2 regions of the Flavobacterium sp. WV_118_3 genome follow, and region 2 is predicted to be linked to the other one. Evidence: riboswitches for the same ligand, from Rfam matches in the RefSeq annotation. Region 2 holds a riboswitch; the other holds the start of a gene.
What was found. A riboswitch is a leader RNA that binds a small molecule or an ion and turns the genes downstream of it on or off. The one in region 2 is predicted to bind thiamine pyrophosphate.
Positions count from the first base shown of each region.

Region 1 (3,500 bases), 1.7 Mb from region 2:
TGAATTCGGATCAGTTTTATCGTTTAGGCGCATTTTTTATGGGCGGTTCTATTCTAAGTTATGTCAACTTAAAAAAAATCAATAAACCCTATATAAAACTCGGACTTTTAATAATACTTATTGGCTCTTTATTTTTTAATTTTTATAAAACGACATCGTATATCGTACTACCATTACTAATGCTGTTGGTGTGTATTTCGTATTCGAAAAAACTAAATTATATACCGCATCGAATTGGCGATATATCCTATGGTGTCTATATTTATGGGTTTTTAGTACAACAAACACTGATGTATTATTATAGTTTTTCGCCAATACTACTCACCTTAATAAGCTTGCCAATTACTTATATAGCCGCTTTTTTGTCATGGCAATATATCGAAAAACCAGCTTTGCAATATAAAAACTTTGTATAATGATTGTCATACAAAGAGACAGATGACGTGGCTTTATCTTTTTTGAAAGGCTTAGCCATCAACAATTATCCTCTGTAAATAATTGCCTCGTTTAAAGCAGAAACGATTTTTTTGATATAGTCTTCGTCGCTCGAAATAATGCTATCTGTTTCGCCGGAATTAGTGCTGATACGAACAGTAAATGAATCTCTAATATTGATATGCCACATGATTCCCACGATAAGTAAAATTCCTCCTATCATTATTTGAAAATCATTTGGTATAAAAAGAGCAATCAAACCTGTTATTATTACGACTCGAGGGTTAAAGCGGCTTTCTTTTATTCTATTAATTGTAACCGATGAAATATTACTTAGCGCATAAGTTTTGTCACCAGTAATATATCTTGATTGCGTTACGGATACAGTAAGATCCCGATAAAAAAAACGCTCTTTTACTTTTTCTTTCATAGTGTTTCTAATTTTATTATGGTAAAAGAAGAGAAATTTGTTTTAGTTTCATTATGGAAACTCATAAACCAAACTATTTATAAAAATCATGTTATTTATTTTTTCCTTATGTTGAGAAAAAAAATATAAAAGGGCATTATTTTTGAGTGAGATCTATTAAATTTATCGCCATGAGAACTTCTATTTTTATACTTTTAATACTACTCAATTTATCCTGTTCCAAAACCAGTCCGGGAATTGTTTGGTATGATCCGATTGTAGTGATGGATATTGATAAAGATTCCGAACACGCCGCTATCAGGGTTGCCCTTGGAATTAGCGCGCAGGTTTTTTATTTGTCTGAAAAAGAAGAAAATTTTACGCAACTTTTAAACGAACTTTCGAATAGTTACCGCAATCAGCTACCTGTAAAGGTTGGAGTTGAAAATGGAACGAATCAGATTAAGAGCGTTTCCCGCACCGATAAAAAATAAAGGCAAAGCAAAACGCAATAGACTAATTAATTGCCTTCCTACTAACAAGGCTTAACAACATATGAAAAAAATAATAGCAGTCATTTTAGTAGTACTATGTAATCCGATTTTACACGCACAAGACAATTTAAATAAAGAATTAAACAAATTGTTTCTGGATTTGAAGTTAGAATTAGTACCCGATAAAATGATGAAAAGTTCCAACTTGAAGTTTGAAAAATTTGTAAGAGACATTCCTGATTTTCAGGATAAAGAAACAATATTTCTTACGGAGTTTACGGAAAACAAAGCCGTAAAATCCAAAATCGTAGCTGGAGAAATTCAGATTATTCAAAGAGATGGGAATATCAAGCAGGGAATATATAGGGTTGTCCAAGACTTAAAATTTCAAACGCTAGAGGATTTACAGTATGAATATAATAGACTTTCGAAGCAATACGAAAAATTGGCGCGTTATATTAAAACCGATACAAATGAAGATGGAAATGAATACTTTATAAATCATATTACTAAAACGATTACTATAAAAGATAAATTAAAAAGTATCAAACTCGATTTCAGTTATTCGGTTCCCCGAAAAAAAGAAACGGGATACCATCTTTTTATAAGTTATAGTTTTTAAAATTTTGGATTGCAATACCTGTCAGCTTTCTAAAACCTGTCAGGTATAAAATATTTACACTACATTTACCACGGCTTTAGGGGTATTCTGAAAAGAATTGAGAGAGTCCCTTTGAACCTGATCCGGTTAACACCGGCGTAGGGAAAAGTTGATCTTCTTTTATTTGTCTTTACCGGGACAACTATTGCCATTTTAGTACCAATCTAAGCAGCCTGGATTCTATTCGGGGTGTGACGCAATAGTAAATCATGAAAAAAAAATATACCTATCCGGTAGTTCTAACCATAGCCGGATTCGACGGAAGCGGTGGCGCCGGAATCCAGGGCGATACCAATACTATCAATGCATTAGGATGTTATCCTACATCGGTGTTAACAGCATTACCGGTACAAAATACGGGTGGCGTAAAAGCGATTCATAGCATTCCGTCGGAGATCGTAGCCTTACAGTTGCAAACGATATTGGAAGACATCCGACCGGATGCGATCAAGATTGGAATGGTGCATACGCAGGAACTGGTAGCGGTTATTGTATCGATGTTACAACAATATCCGGACATTCCGGTGGTATTCGACCCGGTAATGGTCGCTACCAGCGGTCATCGTTTGATTGAATCTGAAACCATAGTTGCAATTGTAGACAAGCTGTTTCCATTGGCTACGCTGATCACGCCGAATCTCGATGAAGCGGCTGTTTTAACCGGAAATCCGATCACCAGCGTAACCGAAATGCAGAAAGCAGGAGCGATGATCATGCAAAAAGGTTGTCCGCATGTATTACTAAAAGGCGGGCATTTGCCAACTACAACACTGACTTCACTTTTATTCGATAAACAAGGTGTGATAGCAACCTATACGTCCGAAAAAATAGCAACCAACAATATGCACGGTTCGGGTTGTACCTTGTCGGCGGCTATTGCGAGTTATCTGGCACTTGGGAACACCTTATCCGACGCCGTTAGTCTGGCGCAACAGTATGTACATCGGGCAATAGCAGAAGGCGCCGATGTTGCAATAGGAAAGGGTAATGGTCCGTTAAATCATTTTTTTGAGCCGCAGCAAAGGGTTAAAAAAGAAAAACCTCGTTACAATAACGAGGCTTCTCCCAAATAACCAAAATAACAAATAAAAAATAAAAAGCTATTTACAATCAGTCTATTGGCTGATGTTTTTTACGGTTAAATACCCAAAATATAATCGGGAATACCAATAACGTCAGTGCGGTAGCGGTCATCAATCCACCGATGATCACAATGGCCAGCGGTTTTTGCGATTCCGAACCAATTCCGGTTGATGTTGCTGCCGGTAATAATCCGATAGAAGCCATTAAGGCGGTCATCACTACCGGACGGGTTCTGATTTTTACCGCTTCCATAATCGACGTGTTGAGATCCATTTTTTCCTTAAGGTTCTTATGGAATTCCGATATCAGGATTACACCGTTCTGGATACAGATTCCGAACAATGCGATAAAGCCAACTCCGGCCGAAATACCAAAATTAATTCCGGTAAGGTGTAAGGCAATAATACCCCCAATCACG
Region 1 covers NZ_CP156060.1:1,427,670-1,431,169, reverse strand. The annotation lists gene ABFU83_RS06570 (acyltransferase) at 1-416, shown strand, start outside; gene ABFU83_RS06565 (DUF6232 family protein) at 482-865, opposite strand; gene ABFU83_RS06560 (hypothetical protein) at 1,036-1,338, shown strand; gene ABFU83_RS06555 (hypothetical protein) at 1,400-1,960, shown strand; TPP riboswitch at 2,029-2,121, shown strand; gene thiD (bifunctional hydroxymethylpyrimidine kinase/phosphomethylpyrimidine kinase) at 2,209-3,072, shown strand; gene ABFU83_RS06545 (CusA/CzcA family heavy metal efflux RND transporter) at 3,110-3,500, opposite strand, start outside.
Region 1: it holds a riboswitch for thiamine pyrophosphate, as region 2 does, so the genes downstream of both, thiD (bifunctional hydroxymethylpyrimidine kinase/phosphomethylpyrimidine kinase) here and ABFU83_RS16695 (TonB-dependent receptor) in region 2, are expected to answer to the same signal.

Region 2 (3,500 bases):
TCGATTTTCTGAATGAATTTAAATTACACTATGAAACAATCAATGCCTATGTAAATAGAAAAAAAGCATCGGAATTGTCGGTGTTTCTGGTTGGAATAGAAAAATTTCCGTTCTATGCCGATGTGCTCCAGGAAACAAAATCGGAATATAAAGATTTTGATAATTTCTCCCAGGATGAAAAATATTACCGCTTTATCGAAACAATGCTGTCACCGGCAAAATTCGATTTTCTGAATAAGCCAAAAGGGGTATTGCCATTCCATCAGGAAAAAGAAGCGATTACAACGCCAATTTTTAAACACCTCAAAGAAGCGCAGGTATATACCAATGTGGATGGAAAGCATCATATTCATTTTACGGTTTCGGAAGAGCATTTGGAAGGTTTCTCGGAAGTGGTTTCAAATAGTGAAAATACAGTCGTTGTAGACTATTCTTTTCAGGATAAAGCCACGGATACCTTGGCGGTTGGTGCCGATAATGTGCCCTTCCGACTGGAGGATGGTTCGCTTTTCTTCCGACCGGGCGGGCATGGGGCGTTGATTCAGAATTTGAATCGGCTGACGAGTGATATTATTTTTGTTAAAAATATCGATAACGTTTGTTTTAATCATTTTGACGGAATTGTTCGTTATAAAAAATTATTGGGCGGATTACTGATTCGGCTTCAAAAGCAAATTTTCGAGAGTTTGAAGGTGTTGGAAACTACTTCCGATCCTGCGGTTATTCAGGAAATCATTGCTTTTACAACAGGAGAATTGAATATTGTATTGCCGCGTAATTTTTCAAAATATACCTTCGAAAACCAAAAGAGTCAATTGTTTCAGCTTTTAAACCGACCGATACGCGTGTGCGGTATGGTGAAAAATGAAGGAGAACCGGGTGGCGGACCGTTTTGGGTTACTGGTGAAGAAGGAATGTATTCGTTACAAATTGTAGAATCGTCACAAATAGACCTGCAAAATAAAAAACAGGCATTGATTTTGAGTGAATCGACGCATTTTAATCCGGTCGATTTGGTTTGTGGCTTAAAAGATTATAAAGGAGAAAAGTTCAATCTGGAAAATTATGTCGATCACAATACCGGGTTTATTGTTAATAAAACCAAAGGATGTAAAGATATTAAAGCCTATGAATTACCGGGCTTATGGAACGGTGCCATGGCCAACTGGATTACGGTTTTTGTCGAAGTACCGCTTCTGACGTTTAATCCGGTGAAAACTGTAAACGACTTATTAAAACCGGCACATCAGCCACGATAATATGCAAAAAGAAATACTATTTGCGGAATTGCGCTATAAAGCGGTAAGAAGTAGTGGTGCGGGTGGTCAGCATGTGAATAAAGTGGCGACTAAAATTCAATTGGTTTTTGATGTAGCTGGTTCTGCAGCGTTTACCGATGATGAAAAAGCGTTGCTGATGCGTAAGCTTGAAAATCGATTGACAAAAGAAGGGGTTTTACTGCTTGGTTGTGGTGAAAGCCGGAGTCAACTTAAAAATAAAGAAATCGTAACAACGCGTTTTCTTTCGCTAATACAGCAAGCCTTGCAGCTCGAAAAAGAACGAAAAGCAACCCGTATTCCGCATGCGGCGGTTAAAAAACGAATTCAAAACAAACGATTTCAAGCGCAAAAAAAAGAATCGCGCCGGAAACCCGGAATGGAATAAATTAGGAATTGTGTAATCGCAATAGGGAAAAAACGTTCTTTTTTGAGTTTTTTCTATTCGGATTTGATTTTGTGCGGTTTCTTTTTATAATTTTGTCCTGTCTCAAAGGGGTGCTTATATCCGGATTCAAAACCGGACAATCGAGCTGAGATCATACCCAATGAACCTGGAACAGGTAATGCTGTTTAGGGAATAAGACACAATCGATGCCGTAAGGTATTCGTGTGTCGTGGAAACATCATTTTTTATTAATCAAAGAATAATTACCCCTTTTATTCGTAAAATCTTACGAATGAAAACAGTATTACAATCCGTTGTGGCGTTATTATGTCTTCAGCCGGTTATGCTTTTCGCACAGGAAAAAACCGTTTCGGATTCTACAAAAACCAAACAACTGGACGAAGTATTGGTATCGGCCGTTCGGGCTGCCGATAAAACTCCGGTTACGTTTAGTAATGTCGGAAAAAAACAATTATCCGAACGAAATCTTGGTCAGGATATACCTGTTCTGATGAACTATTTGCCGTCGGTGGTAACCACTACCGATGCCGGAAATGGCGTTGGCTATACCGGAATCCGGGTCCGCGGTAGCGATGCGACCCGTGTGAATGTAACCATTAACGGAATTCCGTATAACGATTCGGAATCGCAGGGGACTTTTTGGGTGAACATGCCCGATTTTGCCTCATCGGTCGAGAGTTTGCAGTTGCAACGCGGTGCCGGAACATCAACCAATGGTGCCGGTGCTTTTGGTGCCAGCTTAAATATGCTAACCGATAGTTATTCTGAAAAAGGATATGGTGAAATTTCGAATTCCTTTGGGAGTTTTAATACCCGAAAACATACCGTGAAATTCAGTTCGGGATTGTTGGATAACAAATTTGAATTGGCAGGTCGTTTGTCGAAAATCAATTCCGATGGTTATATCGACCGGGCGTCTTCCGACCTGAAGTCGTATTTCCTTCAGGGAACCTACGTGGGGAAAACAACCTTGATCAAAGCATTGGTTTTTGGTGGATCGGAAAAAACATACCAGTCGTGGAATGGTTTGGATGGATCGGAACTGAAAGATTTAGGTTTGGACGAAAATATGTTGGATAACAATCCGAGGTTTAATGTGTCCGGTTTGTATTTTGACGATAACGGACAAGTGAAGTTCTACGATAATCAAACGGATAATTTCAATCAGGATCATTACCAGTTGCATTGGAATGAAAAATGGAACGATAACTGGTCGACAAATCTGGCGGCGCATTATACCAAAGGAAAAGGGTATTACGAAAGTTATAAACGCAGTGGGAAGTTTTCCGAATTCGGATTAACACCGTTTGTCGATAACGGAAACACCATCTCAAGATCGGATCTGATCAACCAAAAATGGCTGGACAATGATTTCTACGGTTTTACATTTTCATCCAATTACAAAAATGACAAGCTGGATATGGTTATCGGTGGTGGTGCCAATAAATTTGAAGGCGGTCACTTTGGGAAATTGTTATGGGTAAAGGAAAAAGCGGCCTACGATTACGGTCAGCTTTTTTACGATGATAAAGGAATCAAAACGGATGTCAATGTATTTGCCAAAGCAACCTATGATATTACATCGGCGTTAAGCTTGTATGGTGATTTACAATATCGAAATGTGAATTACAAAGCGAATGCTGTTAAAACCGGATTGGTGGACGATACGTTCCGCTTTTTTAATCCAAAAGGAGGATTGAATTATGTGTTGAATCCTAAAAACAGCTTTTATTTTTCGTATGCCAAAGCCAGTCGGGAACCCAATCGTAATGATTATGAAGGAAACGTTCCGAAACCAGAAAAAATGGACGATT
Region 2 covers NZ_CP156060.1:3,581,526-3,585,025, forward strand. The annotation lists gene ABFU83_RS16685 (DUF4301 family protein) at 1-1,259, shown strand, start outside; gene arfB (alternative ribosome rescue aminoacyl-tRNA hydrolase ArfB) at 1,261-1,665, shown strand; TPP riboswitch at 1,762-1,874, shown strand; gene ABFU83_RS16695 (TonB-dependent receptor) at 1,958-3,500, shown strand, end outside.